DNA from 3 places in the Chryseobacterium sp. TQ-BC-N36 genome. Region 1 is predicted to be linked to each of the others. Evidence: riboswitches for the same ligand, from Rfam matches in the RefSeq annotation. Region 1 holds a riboswitch; each other region holds the start of a gene.

Region 1 (10,555 bases):
GATATTCATTAGGAACAACTTTTACATTTTTAACGGTCAATTTTCCATTCTTAAAATTCCCGAACATGGCAATGAAATAGTCTTCCGCTTCTTTTTTACATGCTGAAGCAGTCGCTTTAGGAAAAGCAGAAAGGAAATTCTCAACACTGCCGTTTATCATTTCCTGTGAAGTTTCTTTAAAATCTACCTGATATGCATTCTGCCCTTCTACAGTAGGTTTTAAATAATCATTCAGCTTATTCAATGCTGTTTCATCATTATTGACGAAAGTTCCGAAGAACAGTTCAAACGCTTCTTTAGGTTTCTTAACCTCAGTCTGAGCACTGAGAAGCTGTCCCATCACAGTAAGAAGCAACACTAAAATAATTCTGTAGTTTTTCATAGTTTATATTGTATTTAGTATTTGAAAAAACACAGCCCCTGAAAAATCAGAGGCTGTGTTTTATTTATTTCGATTGTTAGTAATTTTCTTCTTCCCCCTTCATCTTTTCTGCATTTTCTGCCATGATTACGGCATCAATCATTTCAGAAATATCTCCATTCATATAAGCATCAAGGTTATACATGGACTTATTGATTCTGTGGTCTGTCACTCTACCTTGCGGATAGTTGTATGTTTTAATTTTTGCTGAACGGTCTCCTGTAGATACCATTGTTTTTCTCTGAGCGGCAATATCTCCCTGAACTTCCTGAAGTTTGATGTCATATAGTTTAGCACGAAGCATTTCCATTGCCAGTTCGCGGTTAGCCAGCTGAGAACGAGCCTGCTGACACACTACTACAAGTCCTGAAGGCTTGTGGGTAAGCTGAACTTTCGTTTCAACCTTGTTTACGTTCTGCCCTCCGGCACCACCTGAACGTGAAGTCTGCATTTCAATATCTGCAGGATTAATCTCTACATCCACTTCTTCAGCTTCCGGTAAAACCGCTACCGTAATTGCAGAAGTATGTACTCTTCCCTGAGATTCCGTTTCAGGGACACGCTGTACACGGTGAACGCCGGATTCGAACTTCATGATCCCATAAACGCCCTCACCTTCTACCTTCATGATCAATTCCTTATACCCTTTTGCCGCTTCATTAGAGTCTGTTACTTCATGTCTCCATCCTTTTGCCTTGAAATACATGGTATACATTCTGTAGATATCTTCCACGAAAATAGCAGCTTCATCACCACCTGTTCCCGCACGTAATTCTACGATAACGTTTTTGTCATCAGCAGGATCTTTAGGGATCAGCAATACTTTCAGCTCTTCTTCCAGTCCCGGGATTTTAGCCTGGGCTTCCAGCTTTTCTTCTTTAGCAAGATCTACCAGATCTCTGTCTGAACCATCTGCGATGATTTCTTCAGATTCTGCTATACTATCTAAAGCACCTTTGTACTGATCGTAAACTCTTACAATTTTCCCCAAATCACTATATTCTTTGTTCAAAGAAGAATATCTTTTTTGGTCTGAAATGACATCAGGCTGTATAATAAGGTCTGCCACCTCATTATATCTTTGTTTTATAGCTTCTAATTTTGGAATTAATGATTTAGACATTGTAGAAATTTTGTGGGTGCAAAGATAAGAATTATTAATTCAAAATTAAAATTCCGAATCAGCATAAATTTTTGAGCATTAGGGGGAAAGGAGATGAAACGGCAAAAAGGCTGAATATCCAATTTGTTAATTCCCCTTTCTGCATCATTAGGATTGAGTCTGAGATCCTTTAGAAAGTCTTCTGTCAATCAGATATAAAATAATTCCTACTGCGATAATTCCCAGTCCGATCAGGCTTTCTTTAGGATTATGAATGAATGTAAAATAAAGAATATACATACTGAACAACAGAAAAACTGCCGGAAAAATGTGGAAAGCATTCGACTTAAAGATTTTTCTGTCTTTTTTCTTCAGAAAGAATACGGTAGAAATAGCCAAGCTTGCAAAAAGCTGTAAAATAAAGGCTGTATAGACAAAAATTTCTTTAAAACTTCCGGTTAGAATAATAATAGCTGCAATGACGGCATGGGCGAAAATAGCTCTTACCGGAATTCTCTTTGCATTGCCCACTGACAATGGTTTCCAAATGGATGTATGTTTTGCAAAAGCCTGTGTTAATCTTGATCCTACCCACAGATAACCACTGATGGTTGCAATAAGCTGCAGAGCAATAAAAATATTGACGATCTTTCCAAAAGCAGGTCCCAGCATGTTGACAGCCGCTTCTCCCATCACATCTTCTTTTCCTGCCAATTGACTTACAGGAGCATGTTTCAGCATAATATAATTCACCAGAATATAGCTTACCGTCACAAAAACAGTTCCTATAATCAAGGATTTTGGAAGGTTTCTCTGAACTTCTTTTATCTCTCCTGCAATATAAGATGCAGAGTTCCAGCCTGTATAGGAATAGGTGACAAATACCAGCGATGTAGCAAATGCCGGAAGCATAATCTCATTCTTCCAGCTGTCACTGAAATTCAGGCTGTTGCCGATTTGTGGTGAATCTGCAAGCCCAACTCCCAGAATAATCAGGATAACAATAAAAGCTATTTTAATGAAAGTGAAAAAGTTATGAAACCGGCTGGATGTTTTCAGGCTGAATGATAATGTAACTGCAACCAGAAAAATGGCAGCAATCGCAAAACTGTTTCCGAAAGAATAATCGAATACAGAAAGATATTTTGACATAGCCAAGGCTGCCAAAGCTACAGGAGAAGAAAATCCTATGATCAGCGAAATCCAGCTTATAAGGTACCCAAACAACGGATGATAAGTTTCTTTAAGATAGATAAAATCACCTCCGTTTCCTTTAAAATGTGAGCCCAATTCAGCATAGCAAAAAGCCCCGAACAGAGCAAGGACTCCTCCAATGATCCATAGCAGGAAAATACTGTAGGTATTGGTAATATCGGATAGCTGAAACCCCAGGGTGGTAAAAATCCCTGTCCCGATCATATTGGAAACAACAATAGCTGTGGCTGTTTTCCAGCCTATCTGATGTGAGGTGGTACTCATTTAATGATTAAAAATTAAAATTAAGTCTTCCGAAGAAATAATTCCCCAGCGTTCCCATCTGAACCGGCGCATATTTAAATACTCCATAATATGAATTTTCATAAATCTGACGATCCGGGAAAACATCGAATACATTATTGGCTCCTATCGTAAAATTGATACTCTTAGTGATATTATAACCAACACTGATATCTGTAACTACCTTTGGTGAGAATTCCTGCACTCCTCCAAATGGATAGCCGTCTCTTATTACTTTACCAAAATAGGTATTTCTCACGAGAAAATTAAACTTCCCGATTCCATAATTTAGCCCTAATGAAGCTTTTGTTTTGGGAGACAGTGTTTCAATGATATTGATCTGATCCGGTCCAAAAAATTCATTCTGAGGGGTTCCCAGGTTTTCCGGAAAATGGAAATCTGTGATTTTCGTTTCTGTATAGTTTCCGGCAAGATTGATATTTAATTTTCCATTGCCAAGAATCCAGTCATAGGTTACTACGACATCTACTCCTTTCGTTTCGGTATCAATAGCATTGGCAAAGAATCTTCCGCTTTCTACCTCATTTCCCTGTCCTACTACTGCTGGATCTGACAATCTTGGATCTGTTATATTTCCAGTAATAACGATTCTGTCTTTTACTTTAATGATATATCCATCTACGGTTATCAACAGTCCTTTTACAGGGTTTAAAGTAAATCCGGCACTTCCGTTTACAGAGGTTTCCTGCTTAAGTTTATCAAATCCAAGAATTTCAGCGGCTTTGCTGTCATTACTAAAAATTCCTTTTGTAACAATCTTCTCGCCGGAAGTAGAAATATCCGCATAAGAGTTATTAAAATACTGCTGTTGAAGGGAAGGAGCCCTAAATCCTGTTCCCACTGCTGCTCTTACTGCATAATTTTTTATAAACTCATATCGTACAGCCAGTTTTCCATTCAGAGTATTTCCGAAATCTGAATAATTTTCAAATCTCGCAGCAGCATCAATATTCAGTTTTTTATCCAGATCATAAGAAACATCTGCATATACAGCTGTAGAATGCCTGTCTTTTTTCAATGCATTGTTTGGAGAAAACCCAATAAAGGATTGAGATCCACCTGCACCCAACACCGTTGCTCCTTCAGTGGCAATGTTTCCATTGATGTCATATTGGGAATAAGAAGCTTCATCACCGGCTTTGATCTGGTATTGTTCAAACCTGAATTCTCCTCCGAATGCGATGTTGAAACGGCTTATATTTTTGGAAACATCGAGGTTAACCGTATTTTGAAGAAAGCTGTGCGCGCCGGCGTAAAAACGTGTGGGTGATTTTGCCCCAAGTGAAGCATTATTGGTATTGTTTACATTATAATTGAAAGTATTACTTCCAAAGGTATTGCTAAGATCAAAAAGCCAGTCATTGGCATTATATTTTGCTCCCACAGCATAAGAAACATCATAGATCTGAGATGCCAGTGTGGGCTGAAAACCATTCGGGTAAATGGATGAAACGACATTAGATGTTTCGCTCGGAAGCCTTCTGAAACCAAAACCTCTTCCTTCTTTGATGCTGAAACCTCCGAAAGAATACAGTTTGAAGTTATCGTTGAAAGGATATTCCGAATTGAAAAATAACTGCCCCTGTCTGATCTGGGCATCCCCGATCTGAAAATTAAAATCGTCGCGGGTCAATCCTCTTTTTTGAATTTCTGCATCATCCGCAGCTCTGGCCGCATCGGGATCATCTGCAAATGCATAAGCAAAATTATTCTCAAAAATATCCAGGTCATGATTTTGTGTTCTTGTTGTCTTTCCTCTGTGGCTTAACTGCAGTGAAAGGTTAATATAACCGTCTTTCTTTCCTAATGAAGTTCCGTAGTTGGCTCCTGCCTGATAAGTATCACCATCGTTTCTTCCGCTTAATCCGTAAGTAAGGCTTGCCGAAGCTCCGACATTTTTCTTAAGAATAATATTGATCACCCCTGCAATGGCATCAGATCCATATTGTGCAGCAGCTCCATCTCTTAGAACTTCTATTCTGTCAATTGCAATCACGGGAATAGTACTTAGGTCTGTTCCTACAGATCCATTCCCTACTGTATTCTGGTAGTTTACCAAAGAAGTAGAATGTCTTCTTTTTCCGTTAAGCAAAACCAAGACCTGATCAGGTCCCATGCCTCTCAGGGTTACGGGATCAATATGCTCTGTACCATCTGAAGCAGACTGCCTCACGGCATTAAACGATGGAATCACATAATTCAGAAGATCCTGAGCTGTCATCTGTGGAGCGCTTCTCTGGATTTTGTCAATATTAATCACATCTACCGGAACTGGTGTCTCCAGCTTTGTTCTTTTGACATTACGGTTTCCAACGATGACAATATCCTCAATCTGTTTTCCTTTCTCCTCGCTCTCCTGAGCAGCCACCAAAATTACTCCAAGCAGCAATACGGCTGTACTTAATTTTTTCATTTTTTTGCCAATTAATCATTTACTCCAACGGATTCTTCCGCAGACACACAAGACTTCAAGAAATGGAATTCATATAGAGTATTGATCTCACTTATCTCCCCCTTTGGGTTGGAATTAGCACCTTTACACTTCTGGAACCGTGCAGGTTGCTAAGGTTTCACGGGGCCAAATCCCTCCACCTTTCTTGATAAATCTACCGCAAAAGTAGACTATTTTTTTGAACTTACAAAAAAAGACAAATCTGCTGATCCGCAAATTTGCCTTTTTACTGTATTGTATTTATTTTATAGAATAATCATCTTTTGAATTACCATTCCTGTGTCTGATTTCAGCTGTACCAGATAGGTTCCTGCCGGATAATTGATTTTCACTTCGCGGATGCCATTTTCCTTTTCCAGTTTGAATGAACTCAACCTTTTACCAGTCATATCAAAAATGGAAATCTCTCCGTTTTTTGCTTGGTTGTAAATTAATTTAGCTGCCCCGTTCCGAATCGGATTATCTGCAATCAGAAGAGATAGCTTGTTAGCGGCATTGGTACCCGCTGTTGATAAAGCACCTGCATAATTACCGAAGATTCTGAACTCTCCCGGCTGCAGAGTGATTGGTGTTATTATAGAAACCACATTCAAAATACTGTCATCCATCAGATTCTGCCATTGACCCGTGTAAGGAAAATAAGGAATAACATTTTGTACAGAAGTAGCATAATTGGCCAATACCACTATATTTTTTATCCCTGTGGTAATAGCTGTATCATATAAATAAATCCTGGTGATCAGTCCGTTTGGATCATTTGCAAGATTATTGGATTCTATGCTGTAAGTTTTGGTTTTGAAAATCTGATGAGCATTTCTGATCGCGATAATTTTAGCCCATGTATCATACACAGCCTTTCTGTTCACATTGGTATCATATCCTAAAGTGAATGCAACAGGTTTTTCATCCGTTCTGCAACTACTGTTGATGGAGCCGTCCGCACATCTGTTGATGCTGAATTCATAACCTAATTCTCCAAACTGCCAGATCATTTTAGGCCCCGGAATGGTAAAGAAGGTTGCACCGAAAGTTTTCATTCTGTCAAGAGCTGTATTCAGGTTTTTAACATCATAACTTCCATTTACTGCACCGTAGGCAAGATTTTTAAACATCAGTCTTTCCTCATCATGGCTTTCTCCATAGCCTACAGCACTCATATTCGTAAAGCCGTGAAGGCTGTGATTCATACGATCGTAGTTGCTGTTCTCCTTATATCCCATCGTATTCTGATTATAAGGGTCTGTCTGTTTATTCCAAAGCATAACACCTTTTCCTTCTGCTATTCTGTAGTTAGCCCATTGTTGTTCTTCTGCATCTGTTCCCAGATGTTCAAAGATCATGTAAGAATTTGGATCAATAGCCCATTGTCTGTCTGCATAGTGTTTCATAATATCCACTCTGTCCTGCTGATAAGCATTCGTACAGGCTTCATCATTTGCAGAGCAGCTTTGAGTGAATCCTTTGGTTAAATCCCAGCGGAATCCGTCTATGTGATATTCAGTAAGCCATTGCTGAAGACATCTTTCAACGTAATATTGCGTTGAAGGACTGGTATGGTTAAAATCATTGAATACATTGTATGAATGCTTTGGAACCTGATTAAAGTAAGGATTATCCGGGGCTACATCGCCATAGCCATCACCATCCGGATCTATGTTCCAGAGCCTTACTAAAGGTGAACGTCCTGTAGCGTGGTTGAATGCCACATCGAGAATCACCGCAATCCCGTTCTGATGGCAGAGGTCTACAAATTCTTTGAATTTTTCAGGAGTTCCATAAGCTTTGTCCAATGCATAATGGAAAGAAGTATTATATCCCCATGAAAGGTTTCCGTCAAATTCCATGATGGGAAGCAGTTCTATCGCATTGATTTTTAAATTCTTTAAATAAGAAATTTTATTGATTAATGACTGCCAGTTCTTTTCCTGAGTAAAGTCTCTCAATAATAATTCATAGACAACCAGATTTTCTTTGGCGGGTCTTTGAAAATTGGCAACCTGCCAGTTATAAGCAGTCTGCCCTGTTTTAAATGTTGAAACTTCAAAACCCTGTCCGGCAGGAAATGCAGGCAAGTTCGGGTAGGTAGCAGCAGAAATCCACTGATCATCATAAGAAGATAAAATTTGTGGTGAATAAGGGTCTGCTACTTTTCTCAGATCATTTGTCCTGTATTGGAAGGTGTAGAGCTGCTGAGGAGTCAAACCAATCAGTTCAATCCAGTACAGATCAGGATTAGCTGTATCTCTTTTCATTAAATACGTATCATTCACCATCCAGTTATTGAAGCTTCCGATGACATGGACAAAGTTTTTACCAGGAGCATATAAGGCCAGTCCTACTTTGGTCTGATCTGTCGGATGATAGTTGATTCCCTGTCTGATCCAGTTGGGTATTGCTTCAGAAACTACGTTTCTCGGGACTTGTAAAATAAATGTTGCAGCCTTAGAATTGGATCCCTGTGTGGCAACCAGCTCCATATTGGTATCCTGAGTAACGGTATAACTGTAGGAATAAGATTGTGAAGGCGTTGTTGCAGCATTGATAACAGTTCCGTTGGCTTTCAACTGAAATGTTGCGTTGACGTTGGTTGTCGCGGTGATATTGATAGAATTCCCTACCGGAACAGAGGTCAGGCTATTTGCCAGAGGATTGGTAAGGCTTAAGCTTAAAGTACCCACATTGACAAAAATATCAGGAGAAGTCTGATGTGATCCTGTTTTATCTTTTAATAAAAACCCAAACCTGCCGATTCCTGTTCTCCCAAAGAAAGCAGTTGGAGTAAAAGTAAGTGAATAGCTGTCTGTTGCAGCATTATAATTCAGCTTATTCAAATCGTTGGAACTGTTCCAGCTTCCATTGGTAGGACAATCCTGACTGTTCTGATAATTGGTATCAAACGACCAGCTCCAGATATAAATGGCGTTATTGGAAGCTCCCCAGGCAGATTCGTCAATCTGATCTCCCGGAACGGTAAGCGTAATAGCATCAGATTCATTGAACGGATTGGGAGAAATCGTATAATTAATCTGCCCAAACACACCCATTGTAATCAGCAGAAAAACAACGGAATAAAATTTTCTCATGTCTTATTTTTTATCGAATATAGGATTAATTTTTGTTCATATTGACTATTTTTATTCAGTTCCCGGTAATATTGCCGTTTTCAGAAGAAAATAAATAAAAAAGACTCATGAAATTTTCATGAGCCTTCCAATAAAAGTAATTGTAATGAACTATTTTTTATAGGGCGAATATCTTACCATTCAATTGGATTAATCTTTTATAATCTTTTTAGAAACGATCTGTCCGTTCTTTAATTTTAATTCTACGATGTATAATCCTGAAGCAAATTCAGTCATGTTGATCTGATTGTCCGAAAATTGCACATTCATTCTTTGTCCTACCGCATTGATAATATTTACTTTGTCAATCCCTGAATCAGATTTAACCATAAGAATTCCTTTTGTAGGGTTAGGATAGATTCTCACCACATCATTTTTAAGTTTAATTTCTGATGTGCTCAAAGAAGATGTAGGTTTGATGCATCTTACTGATGATCCCTGTCCTCTCATGGCACCAGCCGACGGATTCGCAATTGTTGATCCGATATACAGATATTTTCCTCCTAAGCTTGACGTATCAGAGCTCCAGAAATATCCTCTTTGTCCTACAAAAGTAAAGTCACCATTACCTGAGCTTCTATATCCACCTGCCGGTAATTTAAGATTACTGTTATAAGCAGTTGCCGGATTGGAGATACCTTCAGCCCCTACTAAAGCTGACCAGTCTGCCTGAGAGGGCATTTTCCAATCTGCACCTATTGCTTTACAAGGATCTGCTCCGACCGATGCATTAACATCAGCAACAGAGACACCAGTCCATGTATCTCCGCTTGCAAAACCAGCCCACCAAGCCGGAGAGCCCGCAATATACCCCCCTCCTGTAGCGCCTGTCCCTTCAGGAGTATTCGGTGATGGAGCCTGTACTACCTGAGAGTTTCTCAGCTGGTGGCCATCATCCCATCTTCCCCACTGGAAGAGATCTCCATATGAATTGGCATCAGCTGCTGATGAAGCAACCTGTGTACTTCCCAGGTTCTGCTGAAGCCATATTTTTCCATCTGCTCCTCTTACGGTAGTATAAGCAACCTGCTGGCCGCGATACATAAAACTTACACAGCCTATATCACCTGTATTGGTTCCGGGGTCTGTATTGCTGCATGTTTGTGGATTTAGGTTCAGAGAAATTCTTTTAACTTTTGTTGTATCATCGGAATACGCCAGAACCAGGTAATTTTGTGACTTATCTATGGCCAGATCGTTGTATTTTGCTTCACCATCTGAAACAAAGTCTCCCCCAAAAGGAATCCAGTTTTGTGAATCGTCTAACTTATAAACGGTATTTCTCAGGAAATTATCATTTTCGAAACGGCTGGCTACCACATATGGTGTTCCAGATCCGGTTACCGCCAGAGCAATGTGCTGAACTTTCCCATCTGAAAAGTTAGCATTTCCAACCTGGATCCAGGAGTTCCCGTCAAATTTTTTAACATTCAGTTTTTTTCCTTCTCCTGAATTTGAAACATAAGCTACATAAATAGTATTGGTTCCGTCCAAAGCGATATCAGCATTGTACTGCTCACCTGATGAAGCAGCATCTACAGCTCCTCCTCCTACCAGACTCCAATCTTGTAATGGGCCTGCATCTGTACTGTTCTGATAAACCTTTAAACCTCCGGAAACATTACATGTATAGATCATGTTATTGGTTCCGATAACCATTTCAGCAAATTCAGCACCTCCTGAAAATCCTGAATTTCCAACCTGCTCCCAGGCACCTCCAAAATATCGTTTTACTGTTCCGGAACCATAAGATCCATAAGTAAATATAATATTATCTGAAGATACTGCAGAAGCCTGGTAGTTCACAGCACTATCTGTAGCGTTAGGAAGCTGAGACCATAAAGATCCTGTAAACAGACGTACTTCCATTCCGGACCCAGGATAACTCAGCTGATTGGTATAATAAATACTGTTTCCGTTCGGGCTTACAGATAATGAAT
Region 2 (10,555 bases), 650 kb from region 1:
CTTGTATTTCCAGGGCAGGGTTCTCAGTTCGTAGGAATGGGAAAAGAATTGTATGATTCAAGAAAAGATATTAAAGATCTGATGGAATCTGCCAATGAAATTTTAGGTTTCGACATCCTTTCTATTATGTTTAACGGAACAGATGCGGATCTTAAGAAAACAGAGGTTACCCAGCCTTCAATATTTATACATTCAGTAGCAGCATTAAAAGCAGTAAATGGTCTTGGTGCTGAAATGGTAGCAGGACACTCTTTAGGAGAGTTTTCAGCTTTGGTTGCCAACGGAGTTTTATCCTTTGATGACGGCTTGAAATTGGTTTCTGAAAGAGCTAAGGCAATGCAGGAGGCTTGTGATGCGAATCCAAGTTCTATGGCTGCGATCTTAGGGTTAGATGATGCGAAAGTAGAAGAGATCTGTGCGCAGATCAGTGGAATAGTGGTTCCGGCAAACTATAACTGTCCAGGCCAGTTGGTAATCTCAGGAGAAACACCAGCTGTAGAAGAAGCTTGCGTAAAGCTGAAAGAAGCAGGAGCTAAAAGAGCTTTATTATTACCTGTAAATGGCGCTTTCCACTCACCATTGATGCAGCCTGCACAGGAGAGATTGGCTGCAGCTATCGAAAAAACGAAATTCAGAAAAGCAACGATTCCTGTATATCAGAATATTACGACTACAGCGGTAACCAATCCTGATGAGATCAAACAAAACCTGATTGCACAGCTTACCGGTCCTGTAAAATGGACACAATCTGTTCAGAATATGATTAAAGACGGTGCTTCTAACTTTGTAGAAGTAGGGCCGGGAAAAACCCTTCAGGGATTGATCAAAAAAATTGACGGATCAGTAGAAGCTGCTTCTGCCATCTAATTTAAAATATATGAGTGCGATATTTTCACCGGGCAAGCTTATGCTTACTTCAGAATATTTCGCAATCGATGGAGCTCTTGTCTTAGCGGTACCTACCAGGCTCGGACAAGAGTTTTTTTTTGAAGAAACGGATGATAAAAATTCTCTGATTATCTGGGAAGCCTATCATCAGAACATATTATGGTTGAAGGCTGTCATTGATTATAAAACCTGGCAGGTTCTGGAAACCAATATTCCATCAAGCGCTGAATTTATCACTCAAACCTTAAAGAATGTTCAGCAGCTTTCTCACATTAAATTCAAAACCGATCTTACTTATCACTTAAAAACGAATCTTCAGTTTCCTGCAGACTATGGTTTAGGGAGCAGCTCCACACTGATGACCAACCTTGCGGAATGGGCAGAGATTGATCCTTTTCATCTTAATACCATCAGCCTGGGAGGAAGCGGTTATGATATAGCTGTGGCAAAAGAAAAATCTGCTGTCCTTTTCCAGAGTAAACCTGAGATTAAATATGAAAAGGTCAATTTCAATCCTTCTTTTAAAAATGAACTGATTTTTATTCACCTGAATCAGAAACAGGACAGCAGGGAAGGAATCCGTTTTTACAAGTCAAAGAAGAAGTCCCAGGAACTGGTTAATCAATTTTCGGAAATCACAAAGAAAATAATGTTATGCGATGAATTGGAAAATTTTTCCGAATTAATGATGATTCATGAGCGAAAAATAGCTGATTTTCTTGAAATTCTCACAGTTAAAGAGAGATTATTCCCAGATTGTCCCTCATTTGTCAAAAGTTTGGGCGCATGGGGTGGAGATTTTGTAATGAGTGCAAAATTTGGGGGCTATAAGAACTATTTTTGGGAGAAAGGTTTTCCTGCAGTTTTTGAATGGTCAGATATAATTAATTTATAATCAGTAATTTACAAAACCGTTTTTTTGTTTGCCATTCTGACTTATATCAGTATATTTAAACCACCTTTAACAAATAATTAATATTATTTTTGTTGAAAGCAATAAAGAAATAGAAAATATAAGTAAAATGAAAAACACTAAAATCATCCATGATTTAGAAAAATTAGGGATTAAAGGAAACTATGAAGTAGTGTATAATCCTTCTTATGAAGAATTATATCAGGCTGAAGTTTCTCCTGAAAATCAAGGATTTGAGAAAGCTGAGCTTACAGAATCTGGCGCGGTATCAGTAAAAACAGGAATTTTCACAGGTCGTTCACCTAAAGACAGATATATTGTTCAGGATGATGTTACAAGAGATACAATTTTCTGGGATGGTAAAGTAAATTTACCTACTACTGCGGAAATTTTCGGGTCTTGTAAAGAACTAGTGATGAATCAGCTTTCTGAAGCTAAGAAAATTTATGTTGTGGATGCTTTCTGTGGTACGAATGCAGATACAAGACTTAAAGTAAGATTTATTGTTGAAGTAGCATGGCAGGCGCATTTCGTTACCAACATGTTCATTCGCCCTTCTCACTATGAACTTGAAAACTTCGGTGAGCCGGATTTCACCGTAATCAACGGATCAAAAACAACAAATCCTAACTGGGAGGCTCAGGGACTGAACTCTGAAAACTTCATTATGTTCAACCTTACTGAAAGGTTACAGATCATCGGAGGTACATGGTACGGAGGTGAAATGAAGAAAGGAATGTTTGCCATGATGAACTATTACCTGCCGTTAAAAGGTATGGCCTCAATGCACTGTTCTGCAAACGTAGGAGAAAAAGGTGATGTGGCTTTATTCTTTGGCCTTTCAGGAACTGGTAAAACTACCTTATCAGCAGATCCTAAGAGGTATCTTATCGGTGATGATGAGCATGGATGGGATAATAACGGAGTATTCAACTATGAAGGGGGATGTTATGCCAAAGTAATTGACTTATCGGAAGAAAAGGAACCGGATATTTTCAGGGCTATCAAGAGAGATGCACTTCTTGAAAACGTTGTGGTAAACAATGGAGTAGCTGATTACACAGATGGATCAATCACAGAAAATACAAGGGTTTCTTATCCAATCTATCATATCAATAAAATTGTATTGCCTTCTAAAGCAGGTCATGCTAAGAAGATTGTTTATCTTTCAGCAGATGCATTCGGTGTACTTCCTCCGGTTTCTATCCTGAACGAAGATCAGGCTCAATACCACTTCCTTTGCGGATATACATCAAAATTAGCCGGAACAGAAAGAGGAATTACGGAGCCGGAACCTTCTTTCTCACCTGCATTTGGTGAAGCATTCCTTACACTGCACCCAACAATGTATTCTAAAACACTGATTGGTAAAATGCAAGAACATGGTGCTAAAGCCTATCTGGTGAACACTGGTTGGAATGGTACCGGGAAAAGAATTTCTCTAAAAGATACGAGAGCAATCATCGATGCAATCATTGACGGTTCTATTGAAAACGCTCCTAAAACTCAGGTTCCGATCATGAACCTGGAAATTCCTACTGAATTACCTAATGTTTCTACGGGGATCTTAGATCCAAGAGATACATATGAAAATGCTTCAGAATGGGAAGAAAAAGCAAAAGATCTTGCTTCAAGATACATCAAAAATTTTGAGCAGTACTGTGATACTGAAGAAGGTAAGAAGTTAGTTGCTTCGGGGCCTCAGTTACAGGAACAGACTATCTAATAGTTATCAATAAGCATAAAAAGCCTCATCACTGATGGGGCTTTCTTTTATTAATATTTTTTACAGTTCTTAATCAACTCATTCTGTTCATCCAGTTTTAGGACTGTTGATTTGATTGATGCTTCAGTTAGATGTTTTATGATCATAAAATGTTTTGAAGAAAAATAGGATTCTTCATTCAATATTTTATCCAGATATTTTGGAGTGGTAAATGTCAGCCAATATTTTTCTTTATTGGAAAGTTCAATAGTGACTTCTATCGCATCAGATTCGGTATTCTCTATTTCATCATCAATATGGATGGATACAATTTTCGGCTCTTTCTCCAAGCTGAAATAAAACTTAGGATACCATCTGAGTTTTCCTTCATCATTACAGATTTTTATATTTCTCGGATTTGTTTCCTCAATAACATAAGATTTTCTCTTTGTTAATTGATTGGAGTAGTTTCCAATAGCATTACAGTAAATTTGATCCTTTATCTTCATTAATTATTTTATAACCATAAACATCTGTGAGAGCCTGTGCAATCCAGGAGCAAATAAAAAAATGTAAATTATTTTAAACTTAGTAAAGCTAATCGATATCCAGCCATCCCAAAGCCGGATAAAACAGCATCACTATTTGCCGCTGTTACAGATTTCTGCCTGAACTCTTCTCTTTTGTAGATATTGCTGATGTGAACCTCAACCTTGGGTTTTCTGATATTTTTTAAACAGTCTGCAATCGCATACGAATAATGAGTATAAGCCCCAGGATTGATCACAACTGCATCAAAGTCATCTTCCTGAAGTCTGTTGATAAGCTCTCCTTCAATATTTGACTGGTAATATTTTAATTCATAAGAGGTAAACTCGGATCTTAAAACTTCCAAATAGCTTTCCATGGAGACGTTACCATAGATTTCCGGTTCTCTTGTGCCTAACAGATTGAGGTTAGGGCCATTGATGATCAAAACTTTCATACCATAAAATTAAAAACTTTTTTCCATTAAGTCTCAAAAAAAACTCTAGGGAATCTGCTTTTTTTTAATTGAATTATTGATAATGATATTTATCATGTTTAAGAAAATGATAATGTGCTTAACTCGTTAATGTCATGGAGTTTATTCAAAAATTAAGTTAATTTCTGAAAATTTATCATGAAAAATAAATAAGTCTACTTGTTTTGTAGACTAAAAGTTTTTAGCTTTGCAGACATATTTCGATCGGCTTATAAAGAAAGATGGAGGGAACTGACCCTGTGAAATCTTAACAACCTACCTGTGGAGGCAAGGTGTTACATTCAGCCTTTTAAGGGAAAATAAGCATTTGGTTTTCGTATTTATCGATGCCCTTTGCTGAATATTCGGCAAAGGGCTAAATTTTAATATATGATAAATAAAATTGATTATGATTAATAAAAATTCATTTAATTCTAAAGTGTGGATCCCTCCGGTTGCTGCATTTTTTCTTGGAATTGCCAGCGTACAGGCACAGAATTCCAGGCTGAAACAAGATAGTCTTCATGAAAAAGAAATTGATGAAGTAGTGGTGGTAGCCTACGGAAAAGCAAAAAGAAACAGCTATACCGGTTCTTTGGCTACGATTTCCAGCGATAAGATCAATAACAGACCTGTAACCAATATTACCAAAGCATTAGAAGGGCAGGTTGCAGGAATTCAGACGACAAGTGCATCGGGCCAGCCAGGAGCCGTTTCTACCATACGGATCAGAGGAATTGGCTCAATAAGCGCTTCCAGTGATCCTTTATATGTAGTGGATGGGATTCCTTTTGACGGTAACCTGAATTCTATAAGCCCAAGCGATATAGAATCTATCAGTGTGCTGAAAGATGCTACAGCAAGTGCTTTGTATGGTTCAAGAGGAGCAAACGGGATTATCATTATTACTACAAAATCTGGTAAAAAAGGAGAATCAAAAGTTAATTTTAACATCAGTCAGGGATTCTCCGGAAGAGCAGTAAAAGATTATCAACAGGTCAGTACGGATCAGTATTTCCAATTATACTGGGAGGCATTGAGAAACGGATATCAGTCTGGTAAAGTGAATGCTCAGCAAGCTGCTCAGATGGCTACTGACAATCTTGTTTCAACACTTGGTATCAATCCTTATGGAACGGCCTATCCAAAACCGGTAGGAACAGATGGAAAGCTATTGCCCGGCGCTTCACCACTCTGGAATGATGACTGGAGAGATATTTTACAGAGAGTGGCATCAAGAAATCAGGTAGATCTCGATATCAGCGGGGGAAGTGAGAAAAGTAACTACTTCTTTTCCCTTGGTTATCTGGATGACAAAGGGATGGCTATTGAATCTGGTTTTAAAAGGTATAATACCCGATTAAAGGTCAATTCTGAAGTTAAAAAATGGTTGAATGTTGGGGTAAACTTAAGCTATACTAACAGTATTCAGCAGGCGCCGACTTCCTCGGATTCAAAGGCCAGTAATATCATCAATGCGGCAAGATTCATTCCTTCATTCTATCCTTATTATGAAAGAAATGCAGATGGAGCTTATGTTTTGGGCGCAGATGGAAATCCGGTTTATGATTTTGGAAAATACAGGCCTACCAATGCTCTTCAGAATCAGAATGCCGCTGCGACCCTGCCATTAGATAAAAACGAAAATAAAGAAGATAACTTCTCAGGAAAAGGATTCATGGAATTTACTTTCCTGCCGGAACTCAAATTCAAAACGAGTTTTTCTGTTGATCTGGTGAATTATAACGGACATTATTATTCAAATCCACTGCTTGGACAAGGGGCTGAAATTGGGGGTTCGGTGACGAAAACGAATACCAGAACGCTTTCGTATACAACCAGTAATATTCTGACGTATGATAAAAAGTTTGGAAAAAATCACATTAATGCATTAGCAGGACATGAATTCTATAAGTACGATTATCAGACGATTTCCGGGACCAGAAGCCAATTTTCTCTGCCATACTATTATGAGCCGGACGCTGCTTCTCTGCTGGGAAGTTTCAGTGGAAACAGCAATAAATTAAGCCTGTTGAGTTTCCTGGGAAAAGTTGAATATGATTATAACAATACCTATTTCCTATCTGCATCAGGAAGGGCAGACAGCTCTTCAAGATTTGCGAAAGATAACAGATGGGGGAGATTCTGGTCAGTAGGAGGTTCATGGAAAATATCCAATGAAGAATTTGTTAAGAGCTTGAACGTCTTCAATCAGTTGACATTACGTGCCAGCTATGGAGGTCAGGGAAATGACAAATTGCTTAGACCTAACGGACAGCCGCTTTACTATGCATATCAGGAATTATATCGATTTATCAGCCTTGGCGGAGAGCCGGGCACAACGCTGGAAAAGACATTTACCAATAATGTGAAATGGGAAACCAATCTTAATTTAAATGTTGGATTGGAGTTCGCGATTCTGAATAACAGAATTAAAGGAAATATCGAATACTTCAAAAGAAAAAGCCAGGATCTTCTGTTCAATATGCCGGTGGCGCCATCGCTGGGAATCAGTGATTATCCTGCGAATATCGGAACAATTCAGAATACAGGGTTTGAATTTTCATTATTTACAACGCCAGTTAAAAATGATGATTTCCAGTGGAATGTAGATGTGAATCTGAGTACTTTAAATAATAAAGTGACCAAGTTACCCGGAGGTTCTTTGGTTGTAGGAACTAAGTTGCTGACAGTAGGAGGCTCAGTATATGATTTCTTTATTCCGGAATGGGTAGGAGTAGATCCGAGCAATGGAAAGCCTTTGTGGAAAACAGTTACTACCGATGCTAACGGGAATTCAGTGGAAGGAACTACTTCAGAATATTCTAAAGCAACAAAACTGCTACAAGGCTCTGCATTGCCTAAACTGACAGGGGGAATCAGTACCAGTATTACTTATAAGAATTTTGATTTTTCAGGATTACTGACATTCAAAATCGGCGGAAAAGTTTTAGATACCGATTATACCTCCATCATGCATAACGGAAGTTCGGGAGGACGAGCATGGAGTTCCGAAATACTGAACAGGTGGACGCCTGATAATCCTTACACAGATGTTCCTGCATTAAGTACAACAACGAATAACTGGACATCAACCTCTTCAAGATTCCTGTATTCCGGCACTTACGCAAGACTGAAAAATGTCAGTTTAGGATACACACTTCCTGAAGATTATTTTGAGAAAATTGGACTTAAAAAATTCAGAATTTATATCCAGGCAGAAAATCTTCTGACCTTCTATAAACATAAAGGAATGGATCCTGAACAGGCTTTGGATGGAACAACTTATTACAGATATCCTGCTATGAGAACGATCACTTTTGGTCTTCAGGCAACGCTTTAACCTTTTAAAATTGAAAAATGAAAAAATTAAAATACTTATCGTTTGTGTTCATTGGATTTTTGTCGCTGACAAGCTGTGAAAATGACCTGGACACAGCTCCGACTGATCAGGCCAACAGCGTGGAGGTTTTCAAAACCGCTGAAAGTGCTGAAACAGTAGTGAACGGTACCTGGGCAAAATTTAATAATGATGGGACAACGTATGCCAATATTGGGTATTCCACAGTGTTAAGAGCCAGCGATGCGATGGGAAGTGATGTGGCAGTATTGACGAATAAATACGGTTTTGCTTCTACTTATGCTTTTACAGAAATGGTGAATAATACAGCAAGCCGGCCGTTATTTATCTGGTCTCTGTTGTATTCCACTATCAATAATATGAATAATGTCATTACAAGAATTGATGGTACAGAAGGCAGCCAGGAGAAAAAAGACCAGGTAAAAGGACAGGCAAAGGCATTACGCGCCTTCTGTTATCTGAATCTGGCGAGTTTTTATCAGTTTAGTTACCTGAAAGACAAGTCAGCATTAACGGCTCCCATTTATACGGAGCCTTCAACAACCAGTACGGTAGGGAAGAAAAGAGCAAGTCTGGAAGAAATCTATACTTTGATTAAAAGTGATCTTGCCGATGCTGATAACCTGTTGAAAAATTATACAAGAAATAATAAAGATAAGATCAACCGTTCTGTAGTGAACGGACTTTTAGCAAGAACTTACCTGAATACGGGCGAGTGGAGTAAAGCTTCAGCATCAGCAAAAATTGCAAGGGAAGGTTTCCCGCTGATGGCTCCGGAAAAATATAAAGATGGCTTTAATGACATCAACAATGCAGAATGGATCTGGGGACATGCGCAGACCCAGGAACAGTCTGATGAAAGTTATGCCTTCCATTATCTGGATGTTTCTTCCTCAGGGAGCTATTATTACAGCTTTATGGCAGACCCTTATTTTAAGGACCTTTTTGATACCAATGATATCAGATACCAGTTATTTTCATGGGACGGACAGAAAGGTAGGGAAGGATTGCTGAGATATGCCAAGTTTAAATTCAAACCCACCCTTATTGCAGATATTGTGTATATGAGAGCTGCTGAAATGTACCTGATCGAAGCGGAAGCTGAAGCAAGAAGCGGAAATGTATCTCAGGCAGTAGCCGTATTGAACCAATTGAAATCAGCAAGAAATGCCAATATTTATAATGGCTCGTTATCACAAAATGCTGTGGTAGATGCAGTGTTGATCGAGAGAAGAAAAGAATTGTTTGGAGAAGGCTTCTCCCTTTCAGATATTATCAGAACGCAGGGAACAGTAGTGAGAAAACCGTTTGTGGATGCTGACGGCAAACCGGTAAAAGTTCAGGTCATTACACCAGACGGAACGGTAAAAACAGTAGATGGAAGAGGGCATTCTGTTCTTGATTTCCCGGATAAATCTGCTTTCACCCCAAACAGTACTTATTATTTATTCAGTATTCCGCAGAGAGAGTTTGAGAATAACCCGAATTTATGAGGTATAGTCCATAATTAGATTGATTTTTTTTAGCCACTGCTTTTGCGGTGGTTTTTTAATTAAAAAACCGTTGCTAAAAGAGCAACGGTTTTATTTTAAATTATTTTTTACTATTTAAGGATTACTTATATTCTGAGCTTCTGTAATAATCATACTTTTCCCTAGAAATCTTATAAGAGATGCAATTTTATATAAATCATAATCTATTATCTCTCGTTTTCCATCTAAAAAATTTTGCAAAAATTCCCAATCCTCAATTAAACTTCCCATTGTTAATTCTTTGGGATCCTTATATGGATCATATAATTCTTCATCAGTAATATTCCAATACAAGTCATTATTAAAAGTAAAAGAGGTTGAATCATTTAATTTTTCTAACTTATTAAGCAAAGCCTCAATAAGTTTTTTAATGTCTGCTTTTTTTAATTCGGGTTTATTATTTTCCATTGGATTATTAAATAATTGGTTAATCTCCCGCTTTTCGAAGGCCCCGACTTTGAAACATTATAAAGATATTGTTTTTAAATGTTCCGGATTTTGGGAAGATTACATAAGTATTATTTGTAATAAAATGTATAAACTTTATTTGGAAAGCTAATGTATACCGTGTCTGAAATTGGTTTTCCATCAATTTTTTTGAGATAGATCTTCTCATGAGAAGAGGGAGGAATCTCTCCAAAAGTAGAAGATCGAATACTTGTAGCAGCCATATCTTTACCTTTAAAAGAAATATATATAGAATAGTGGTTTTGTATATTGTAAAGAGTACTTAGACCTACTTCTACATAACTAACTTTACCATTTGCATCTATGATTTCATAATGCTTCTTATCTTTTTTTAAATTGTCAATTGATCGATAACTTTCAAAATTGGTGGATACACAGCTTGTAATTGTGCATAATGTAAAGAAAAAAAATATATATTTAATCATGATTATAATTTCTATATCATTAGAGTATTTGTTATCAATTTTGAATTCTGCACTATACAAATTAATAAATAATGAAAACTTATAATTCGGTTTTTGAACTTTGAAATGAATTATCCTGCAATTTACAAAAAATCTCTACCTTTGTAACAATGAATATCTTAAGATGGATACTGGCAATTTACTTTATGGCGTTATCACTAATGCCATGTGCTGACGTGTCTCATCCGCAGAATTCCGGAAACAAAATAGTTTCCCTGAGT
Region 3 (10,555 bases), 800 kb from region 1:
GTATTATCCACAACGATTAGATTCTCAAGTTGGTTTTCGTTGGAGAAATTGATTAATTCTTCAACGTTGGACGGATGTTGCGCTGTCAAAACCTCATCCCCCCAATTGGCATCAAACCCCTTTTTGTTGAAGGCAATTTTCTTTGAATTGGCTACCGCAACTACTTTAAGGTCTATTTTTTTACGTTTTTTAATTTCTTCAGCAGATTCAAGTACTTGCTCTATCAGGGTTTTTCCTACATTTCCGTGACCAATGATGGCCAGATGAACCGTCTTGGGCTTTTTGAAAATTTCAGATTCTATAATATTTCTTGTTTTCTCATCCTGCGAAGAAGTCACTACGATATTAACTCTGTTTTCGCCTGCTATCTGGTTTAACAGCAACGGAAAAACATTATTTCTTGCCAGTTCAGCAAAGACTTTATTAAAATCTTCTGCTACAAAACCGATCACAGAAACATTATTGATACTATAGATCTGGGAAACTTTTCCTGACTTTCTTTCTGCTTCAAATTCATCAATAAGACAAGCCACTGCCTTTTCGGCATCGTTTTCGTGAACCAGAATAGAAATTCCGTTTTCGATGGCCTGTTGAGAAATTACTCCTACACTGATACGCGCTAAGGTAAGCGCTTTAAAAATTCGTCCGTCAATCCCTATTTCTCCCAGGAAATCTTCTCCTTCAAATTTGACGATTGATCTGTTCTTCAAAAATTTTATTTCGTTAGCATTTTTCATTTTTCCTGTAAAATGTTTTTTATGATATTATTTAATTGTTGATATTCCATTAGGAAGGCATCATGCCCGTGTATAGATTGGATCTCGTGATAAGAAACATCCTTATTTTTCTCTTTTAAGTTTTCAAAACACATCCGGATTTCAGAAGCCGGGAAAAATAAGTCTGAATCTACGGAGATCATGCGCATTCGTGCCTGTATGTTCTCCAGTGCTGTTTCATCAGCATTTATATTCATCAGGAGATGATTCATCAGTTTATAAGCTTTTAAACTAAACCTTTCGTTTAGAGCATTACCATGATAAATCAGCCAGTCTTCTGATTCCAGGCGCTGTTTTTCCTGGTTATATTGGTTTTGAAATCTGTCATTGAGTGACTGCGGTGTTCTGTAACACAACATGGCATGAATTCTCGCTTTCTGTAATGGTTCTTCTTTATCATTTAATAAGAATTTCTGAACCAGACATTGTGAGTGAAGCCAATCGTGCGTTCTGTAATCGCAGGCAATGGGAATAAATATCTCTGCGAGATCCGGCTGCTGGGCAAGCATTTCCCAGGCAATTCCTCCTCCCAGAGAGCCTCCGATAATGGCATATAGTTTTTTGATCTGTAAAGCTTCAAGCCCTTTCAGGAATATCGCAGCGATATCTGAAGGGGTAAAGTCTTCATAGTCTTCAATTAAAAAATTGTCATAACCGTTTCCGGGTATGTTGAAACACAGAACAGTATATTGATCGGTATCAACAATCTGATTTTCTCCTACCAGCTGCTTCCACCAGCCTTTTTCTCCGGACACATTTGAGTTTCCGGTAAGAGCATGATTGATTAAAATGACGGGCGCTGTAAACAGATCTTTCCCAAAAAGCTGATAGCTTAATGAGATATTGTATTCCTTTTGGGAATAAGTTTGATACGTAAGATTAATATAGTTTAGTTCTGTTTTCAATTCTATTATGTTTAATACAATTGAAAATGCCACAGGAAATGGCTGAAAAGAACTTCAGTGAGTTATCTGTCCAAAATTATTTTTGGTAGAACGTAGCACCTTCTTTGCTTGCGCAAAGGGTTGCTAAGGTTTCATAGGGTCTAATCCCTCAACCTTTCTTGATAACATTTTCAATATTTGAATGAACGAATGGTGCAAAGGTAATTCTTTTCTTTCAATTTCAAAAAAAAATTATTTTAATATTTAAAAAAGCCCTTAAATACAAGTATTTCAAGCCCATATTAATAATTATTCAGATGAAAAAAATTGGAATTACCTGTCAAAAAAACTAACTTCGTATGGAAAAATGATGAGATATGACCGCCGAAAAAGAAAGATTACAAGATACCAAATGGAAAAACTGGGGACCTTATGTAAGCAACCGGCAGTGGGGAAATGTACGCGAAGATTATAGCCCGAACGGGAATGCCTGGAATTTTACCAATCATAATAATGCTGAAAGCTATGCTTACCGCTGGGGTGAAGAAGGTATTGCCGGAATTTCTGATGTAAAGCAGCTTTTATGTTTTGCCTTTTCGTTCTGGAACAAGAAAGATAAAATGGTAAAAGAACGATTCTTTGGTTTGAGCAATCCTCAGGGAAATCATGGGGAAGACATCAAAGAAATCTTTTATTATCTGGATAATACACCTACTCATAGCTATATGAAGATGGTTTACAAATATCCGATCAATGAGTTTCCGTATGATGATATTCTTATTGAGAATGGAAAACGCGGCAAAAAAGAACCTGAATATGAGCTTTTCGATACCGGTATTTTTGATAATGATGAGTATTTCGATATTTTCATTGAATACTGTAAGGCCGATCACAATGATATTCTGGCCAGAGTAACGATCTGCAACCGAAGCCAGCATGATGCCCCTATAGTGGTGGCTCCTACTGTATGGTTCAGAAATAACTGGAAATGGGGATATAATACCTACAAGGCAGAGCTGAGTGCTTCCCATGACGGAAGCATTACTATAGTCCATGACAGTATTTCAATCAAAAAGCTTTATTCCAGAAATACAAATGCAGAAACTGCATTTTGTGATAATGAGACGAATACTTCAAAGCTTTATGGAGCTCCCGTTGTTGAAAACACCTATTTCAAAGATGGGATAAATAATTTTATTACCCATCAAACGAACACCATAAATCCTGAAAAAAAAGGAACAAAAGCCTCTTTCCTTATAGATGAAACTGTGGGTTCAGGGGAATCAAAAGTTTTTGAATTCAGACTATGTCCTGAGGAAAAAGATGAACCTTTTGAAAATTTTGATACTATTTTTAGTGTAAGGCAAGCCGAAGCTGAAGAGTTTTATAGCGAAATTCAGAATGATACCGTCAGTGAAGATGAAAGAAATGTTCAGAGACAGGCTTTTGCCGGGCTTCTCTGGAATAAACAATTCTATCATTACAATATTGGAAAATGGCTAAAAGGAGATCCTAACTTTGAAGCTCCAAGAAACTTCAACGAATATGTAAGAAATACGGAATGGAATCATCTCCACAACAAGGATATTATTTCCATGCCTGACAAATGGGAATATCCATGGTATGCGACGTGGGATCTGGCATTTCACTGTGTTCCTTTTTCTATCATTGATGCTGAATTTGCTAAGGGACAGCTTTTATTGCTTACCAAAGAATGGTATATGCATCCTAACGGACAGCTTCCTGCCTATGAGTGGAATATGAGTGATGTAAATCCGCCTGTGCATGCCTGGTCATGCTTCCGTGTTTTTAAAATTGATGAAAAAAATAATGGAAAACCGGATTTATTATTCTTAGAGAAAGTATTCCAGAAACTGCTTCTTAATTTCACATGGTGGGTAAACCGAAAAGACAAAAACGGCAAAAATATCTTTGGCGGGGGCTTCCTTGGCCTTGATAATATCGGTGCTTTTGACCGAAATATAGAATTAAAGGATGGCCAACATCTTGAACAGGCTGACGGAACAAGCTGGATGGCCATGTATGCATTGAATATGATGCGCATTGCAATGGAACTTGCTCAATATTATCAGGTATATGAAGATATGGCGATCAAGTTTTTTGAGCATTATCTTTACATCGCTGAAGCTATGGAAAATCTCGGTGAAGGAACAAAGGGTCTTTGGAATGAGGAGGACGGATTTTTCTATGATGTGCTTCAGCTTGGAAACGGAGACAGCGTTTCTTTGAGATTAAGAAGTATTGTAGGTTTGATCCCCATGTTTGCCGTTGAGATTGTAGACCACCGTTTATTGGAAAAGATGCCTAATTTCAGAAGCAGAATGGAATGGATCTTAAAAAATAAACCGGAGCTCACGAAACTTGTTTCCCACTGGGATGAGGAAGGCCACGGAAGAAAACATCTGATGAGTATCCTCCGCAAAAACAGGCTTACTAAAGTTCTGACCAGAATGCTTGACGAAAAAGAATTTTTAAGTACTTACGGAATCCGGGCCATGTCTAAGGTATATGAGGAAAATCCCTTTATATTCTCAGTACATGGAACTGAAAATATAGTGTACTATACGCCAGCAGAAAGTGACAGCCGGATGTTTGGCGGAAACAGCAACTGGCGAGGCCCTATCTGGTTTCCTATTAACTTTCTGATTGTAGAAAGCTTGCAGCGTTTCCACTATTATTATGGAAACAGCCTGAAAGTAGAACTTCCAACGGGAAGCGGTGATAAAAAAAATCTTGATGAAGTGGCTCAGAATATCAGCAAAAGACTCTGTTCGATATTCTTAAAAGATGAGCATGGGCAGCGGGCCTTCAATGGAGGTAATCCGAAGTTCAATTATGATAAACATTTCAGGGATTATATCACATTCTTTGAATATTTTCATGGAGATAACGGCCGGGGTGTAGGGGCTTCTCACCAGACAGGATGGACTGCCACTGTGGCGAAACTTATAAAACCAAGACTTACCTTCTAGATGAGAATGAGTAATTAGTAATAGGCAATAGAAAAGCCGGATGAATCATCCGGCTTTTCTATTTTTTTTAATGAGAGATTAAATTTTTTCTCCGTTCACATATACCTCATATCCGATTTCTACATTCGGTTCTAAAGTTTTTGATACAGAACAGTATTTTTCAAAAGAAAGCTCCGCAGCTTTTAGTGCCTTTTTAGGATCAATTTCTCCTTCCAAAAGAAATTTAACATTAATGGATTTAAAAGGTTTCGCATCTTCTACCTGTACTCTTTCTCCTTCTACCTCTGCCTGAAAACTTTTGATTTCCTGACGCTGCTTCTTTAAAATAGAAACTACATCAATTCCGCTGCATCCAGCCACTGCCATCAGTACACTTTCCATTGGAGAAACTCCTTTTGCTCCCGGCTGGGAAGTATTATCCAAAAGAATTGAATTTCCTTGAGCATTGGTACATTCAAATAAAAAATCGTCGTTTATTCTGTTAAGTGTAATTTTCATTTTGTATTGCTTATTGCTTCTGCAAAGTTATAAAATTCCTCTCGCTTTTATCTCCAGATATTTATTGATAACATCGATATTCAAATTCTCAGGAAGTGTATATACGGTATAGATCCCATATTTACGAAGTTCCTGGATGATCAGTTTCTTTTCAAATTCGAATTTTTCACTAATAATCTCATCATAGATTTCCTGCATATTTTCAGGATTTTTGTTGATCAGCGTCTGCAGTTCAGAATTTTTGAAGAATACAACTACCAGCAAATGGTTTTTCGCAATTCCGCGAAGATACTTCAGCTGGCGGTTCAGTCCGTCCAGGGTTTCAAAATTCGTGAAAAGCAAAATTAAACTTCTTTGATTGATAGAATATTTTACATCCTGGTACAAGCGGTTGAAGTCGCTTTCAAAGAAATCAGTTTTAATATTATAGAGTGCTTCTGAGATTTTTTTCAATTGTCCGGATTTATTATCAGCAGCAATTTTATTTTCAGCTTTTTTAGAAAAAGTCATCATTCCGGCTCTGTCTCCTTTTCTCAAAATGATATGAGACAATGCCATGGTTGCATTAATGGAATAATCCAGCAGGCTTAATCCATTGAAAGGCATTTTCATCGTCCTTCCTTTGTCTATCAGCATAAAGATGCGCTGTGATTTTTCATCCTGAAACTGATTAACCATCAGGCGGTTTGTTTTTGATGTTGCTTTCCAGTTGATCGTTCTGATATCATCTCCGGGAACATATTCTTTGATCTGCTCAAACTCCATGGTGTGTCCCAGTTTTCTGACTCTCTTGATTCCACCTAATAAAAACTCACTCTGAATGGCCATCAGCTCATATTTTCTGAGATGAATGAAAGACGGATAAGAAGGCAGCATGGCATCTTTCTGGAAAATAAATCTTTTTGAGATGAATCCCAATGGTGATGATGCGTAAACATTCAAACCTCCAAAATGATATTCTCCCCTTTCTTTAGGCTCTAATGAATACTGAAAAAATGTATTTGCTCCTGAAGCAATCTGTTTTTTAATCAGAAAATCTCTTTTCTGAAACTGGAACGGAATTTCATCAATAATCCTAGTAGATAGGGTAAAGCTGTAATTATTTTTGATGTCAATTTTTACAAAATTCTCATCCCCATTGGACAATTTTTCCGGCAAAATTCTTTGCACCTGTAAGGCATTCTTTTGATTAAAAAGCAACAGAAAATCTACCATTGCTGCCAGAAAAGAAATCAACAGCGCAATATGGGCTACCCACATCAGCACCGGAAAGAAAAATGCCAGAACATACAGTATCCCTACTCCGATGAGCGTAAAAAAGAAACGGGTATTGATGTATAAGTTTTTCATTGGTTAGGTTGCAGGTTGCAGATGAAAGGTTTTAGGTGGTCGTTTATTAGCTTTTTTATATTCATTATTATTGTAGAGAATAAATGAGTCCATTCAACATTTTAGATATATCTATAATCTCCTGATTTAGTTTCAAATAATCATCTTCATTAAAAAACCGAGATTTTTTGAAATAATTAATTGTGTTTCTACTTCTGCACAACTACCTCTTGATATTTTTAAAAATTGCAGATAATCAGGTTTACTTCTTCTTGAGTTTTCTTCTGCAATATTGGAGGGTATAGAAATGGCGGCTCGTTTGATTTGTGATATTAATCCATAGATTTCGGTTTTGGGAAATGCTTCAGTAATTCTATAGATTTCAGTAACAAAGTCAATCGATTTCTGCCAAACTAAAAGCTCTTTAAAATTTGCCATATATGATAATTTTGTAACTATTAAACATTCACCACTATCACCTGCTACCTGCCAACTATTATCTACCTGGGAATCTCTATTCCTTCTAAAATCTGACGGATAATTTCATCTGCAGTAAGACCTTCCATTTCTCTTTCAGGAGATACAATTACTCTGTGTCTCAACACAGCATAACTTGCCTCTTTAATATCTTCAGGAGTCACAAAATCTCTTCCTCTGATAGCTGCAAATGCCTTTGCGGCAGTAAGAAGTGCCAGGGAAGCCCGCGGGGAAGCTCCCAAATATAAAAACTGGTTTTCTCTTGTATTGATGATAATTTTAGCAATATATTCCATCAGCTGGGCTTCCACTATAATCTCTTTAACCAGATGTTGATAGTTTTTCAATTGTTCAGCTGTGATAACGCGGCTGATCCCTTCCGTTTTATCTTCTTTTTTACTTTCATGCTGATTTTTAATAATCTCTATTTCCTGTTCAAGATTAGGATATCCTACATTGATCTTAAATAGAAAACGGTCTAGCTGTGCCTCCGGAAGCCTGTACGTACCTTCATGTTCTATAGGGTTCTGTGTTGCTATAACAAGAAAAGGTTCTTCCATAGTATACCGTATCCCATCCATTGTGATCTGCCTTTCTTCCATCACCTCAAACAATGCAGACTGCGTTTTTGCAGGCGATCGGTTGATCTCATCAATCAGGATGAAATTGGAGAAGACAGGTCCTTTTTTAAATTCAAATTCTGAGTTTTTCACATTAAATACAGATGTTCCAAGGATATCAGAAGGCATAAGATCCGGTGTAAACTGAATTCTGCTGAAACCAACATCAATGGTTTTAGCCAATAATTTTGCTGTTATCGTTTTGGCCACACCGGGAACTCCCTCGATAAGAACATGTCCGTTTGAAAGTAATGCTGCCAAAAGATGTTCTATCATTTTCTCCTGTCCTACGATCACTTTTCCAATTTCTGATTTTACTTTCTCCAAACTTGTACGGAGCTCAATCATATCGATTCTCGAATGAAACGGCTCTTCTTGTTTATTCAGATTTATAGAGCTTGGGTTTTCTATATTTGGGTTATCAAAGTTTTCCATAATACATTTTATTTTACCAATCTAGCGACGTACCAAATTAACGATTATCCTTTGCATGAATAATTATCATTATCACAGGGACTGCTATATCGTCATATTATTATTTTTGTTATTTAATTATTTCATCAAGAAGCTTATTAATCCTTGTAAGGTCTTCCTTCATTACACTGGCATAAGGGTCCTGAGCTTTTTTGATAAGCCCTATCGCTTCATTGATCATCTCCATGGTTTTCCCTGTTTTAAGATGCAGTTTTTTAGCAAATTCCTCATCCAGATTCTGAGTATCTATTAACAGATCCATTCTTACTTTATTCAGAAAATACTGAGCTTTCTTTGCCATCATATCATGGAAATCACCTTCCTGAAGATACAGATTTCCAATACTTTTTACAAAATCCAGGGACGTATTTCTCAATGGCTCTATTACAGGGACTATTCTCTGCTTTCTTTTGGCATTAAAGAAAATAAAAAGAATAAGGCCTCCTAAAAATATCCACCACGCATATTTCAAAGCAGGTTTTGACAATATAAACCGCATAAAGAAACGTGACGCTGAACTTTTACCGGCGACGAACCAAAGGGTTTCCCTATCCTGAAGATAGGAAAATACATCCTGTGCATATTTTACATTTCCTGGTTTAAGAAGATAGTAGTTGGTCAGAAAAAGAGGTTCTGTATGGGCATAAATATATCCTTTCCCAAATTTAACTTTAATAAAATTGGCCTGATCTGTATTCTTTTTCTCAACCGTTTTCCCAAGTACTTCAACTTTAGGTTTGATGAATGAAAACCCTCTTCCTGATGGAAATTTATCTAATCTGATAAAATCATTCTGGTATTTTTTATCGGTAAGCTTCAAAACATTTTGCTCTTCAAAAGATATTTCCGAATCGTAATATCCGATACTGTCTGAAATTTCTTTAGGCATACGGGTCACCATCAGAAATGCATCTGAACCTTCAGATACCTGGCCCAGTATTTTCTTCCAGGACTCATTGTCCAGGGTGTTTTCAATAACAATAATATTATGAGCTCCTTTTTTGTGCTGACTGTAATATTCATAAGGAACCTGCTCCACCTTCTTCAGCTTATTTTTAAAAAGATCTTTCGCTTCATTATTAAAAACAAACAGCCCAAACGGAGATTTTTCATTGATATCAAAGTTCTTTCGCCAGTCTGTAGTTTCTTTTTTGTTAACCTCAAGCAATGCCAGAATAACCATCACAATGATGAAAATTACAGCATATGTTTTGAAAGTTTTATTCATGGTTAATATTGTTATGGTTTAAATCCCTGATACTGATTTTTAAATTTCTGGTAGCTTTGTTCCTCAATACTGAATTCTCCATACCAGACATAATCAAAAATATAAGACAAATTAGAGAACTCATTTTTCAGATGTGGAGCTTTCAGCTCCATGGCATAATCTTTATTTGTTTTTTCAGGATTCCAGTTAATCAGTTTTTTATCACTCAGTTTTTTAAGAATAAACAGGAACTGGTAACGAATGGCAGAACGGTAATCTCCTGCCAGTTCAAATTTTGATATACTTTCAGGAAAATTAATTTCGTGGATATTCTCATGCAGTTCTTCAACATTAAGGTCAAGTTTCTTATTCTTTTTACCAAAAATAAAATTTCCGTCTTTTCCCATAATGTACTTAACAATGAAATACAGCAGAAATCCTACAAGGATAATTGCAAAAAGACGGATAAGGACAGTGGTAAGTTCTGCCGACTTCGTTAGTGCCGTTTCTCCAAAAATTCCCTGTATAATCTGATTAATCTTTCTCATCAGCTTTTGAAAGAAAGACTCTCTTGGCTTTGAAACAGAATAGTTGAACTCATTTCCTTTATATCTGGATGGAATATCTTCTTTGAATGTTTTGGGGTAGATAACATTATCTGATACCGGATTTTTCATCAGCACAGAATCCGCACGCAACATATTCCTGTAATGTCCGGTTGTATATAATGAATCTACTGCATCATCAGGAGCAGGATTGCCATCCTGAGCGTAAATCCGTCCAAGAGAGAAAAAAAGCAGTATGAAAAAAAGAATTTTATTCATTGATTCCTATCGTGTCTATTTCTGCCAATTCTACTTTCTGGTGAAGATCTGTCCGGCTGTCGTAATACATTAATCCTGCGTTCACATACATCAGATTTGAAAGAAAAAATGAAAGGAGCATGGATATTCCATAGAATACAAAAAACAAAACTCCGAAAGTCCCGGTAAAAGGATTTTGTTCAAAATTTCCATCCGGTGTAGTGGTAAGAAGTGATCCGTAAAAGAATATCATCGGAATAAATGTGAAAACAGATGTTACCATGTAAATAATAATAAACATCACAAAGGCAGCTCCCCAATACTTCCAATACGGAGATTTTTCACTTCCGTTCGGGTAAGAAAACTGGGATCTCAAAGCATAGCTTAAACTTCCCCAAAAGCCTCTTTCTGAATTAAAATAATCATACATCAGAAATGTAGTGAAATTAAATATCGTTGGATAAACCAGCAGGATAAGGAATAACCCGATAATA

What was found. Region 1 has a riboswitch for S-adenosylmethionine ahead of AC3FI7_RS15175 (TonB-dependent receptor plug domain-containing protein). Riboswitches for the same ligand answer to the same signal wherever they lie in the genome.
Region 2: linked by a shared signal. The riboswitch ahead of AC3FI7_RS18200 (SusC/RagA family TonB-linked outer membrane protein) and the one ahead of AC3FI7_RS15175 (TonB-dependent receptor plug domain-containing protein) in region 1 are both predicted to bind S-adenosylmethionine.
Region 3: linked by a shared signal. The riboswitch ahead of AC3FI7_RS18950 (alpha/beta fold hydrolase) and the one ahead of AC3FI7_RS15175 (TonB-dependent receptor plug domain-containing protein) in region 1 are both predicted to bind S-adenosylmethionine.

What each region holds. Positions count from the first base shown of each region.
Region 1 is NZ_CM178175.1:3,400,429-3,410,983, forward strand. Features, by position in the region: gene AC3FI7_RS15160 (hypothetical protein) at 1-382, opposite strand, end outside; gene prfA (peptide chain release factor 1) at 459-1,544, opposite strand; gene AC3FI7_RS15170 (APC family permease) at 1,692-3,002, opposite strand; gene AC3FI7_RS15175 (TonB-dependent receptor plug domain-containing protein) at 3,010-5,454, opposite strand; SAM riboswitch class I at 5,543-5,648, opposite strand; gene AC3FI7_RS15180 (alpha-amylase family glycosyl hydrolase) at 5,739-8,576, opposite strand; gene AC3FI7_RS15185 (T9SS type A sorting domain-containing protein) at 8,766-10,555, opposite strand, start outside.
Region 2 is NZ_CM178175.1:4,055,292-4,065,846, forward strand. Features, by position in the region: gene fabD (ACP S-malonyltransferase) at 1-867, shown strand, start outside; gene AC3FI7_RS18180 (GYDIA family GHMP kinase) at 878-1,783, shown strand; gene pckA (phosphoenolpyruvate carboxykinase (ATP)) at 1,911-3,527, shown strand; gene AC3FI7_RS18190 (hypothetical protein) at 3,578-4,015, opposite strand; gene AC3FI7_RS18195 (type II 3-dehydroquinate dehydratase) at 4,084-4,491, opposite strand; SAM riboswitch class I at 4,737-4,836, shown strand; gene AC3FI7_RS18200 (SusC/RagA family TonB-linked outer membrane protein) at 4,919-7,852, shown strand; gene AC3FI7_RS18205 (RagB/SusD family nutrient uptake outer membrane protein) at 7,870-9,363, shown strand; gene AC3FI7_RS18210 (hypothetical protein) at 9,478-9,810, opposite strand; gene AC3FI7_RS18215 (hypothetical protein) at 9,921-10,295, opposite strand; gene AC3FI7_RS18220 (DUF6660 family protein) at 10,445-10,555, shown strand, end outside.
Region 3 is NZ_CM178175.1:4,199,830-4,210,384, reverse strand. Features, by position in the region: gene AC3FI7_RS18955 (ACT domain-containing protein) at 1-737, opposite strand, end outside; gene AC3FI7_RS18950 (alpha/beta fold hydrolase) at 734-1,681, opposite strand; SAM riboswitch class I at 1,741-1,849, opposite strand; gene AC3FI7_RS18945 (MGH1-like glycoside hydrolase domain-containing protein) at 2,038-4,653, shown strand; gene AC3FI7_RS18940 (OsmC family protein) at 4,732-5,151, opposite strand; gene AC3FI7_RS18935 (DUF58 domain-containing protein) at 5,179-6,501, opposite strand; gene AC3FI7_RS18930 (four helix bundle protein) at 6,634-6,918, opposite strand; gene AC3FI7_RS18925 (AAA family ATPase) at 6,981-8,012, opposite strand; gene AC3FI7_RS18920 (DUF4350 family protein) at 8,122-9,279, opposite strand; gene AC3FI7_RS18915 (DUF4129 domain-containing protein) at 9,291-10,082, opposite strand; gene AC3FI7_RS18910 (DUF4013 domain-containing protein) at 10,075-10,555, opposite strand, start outside.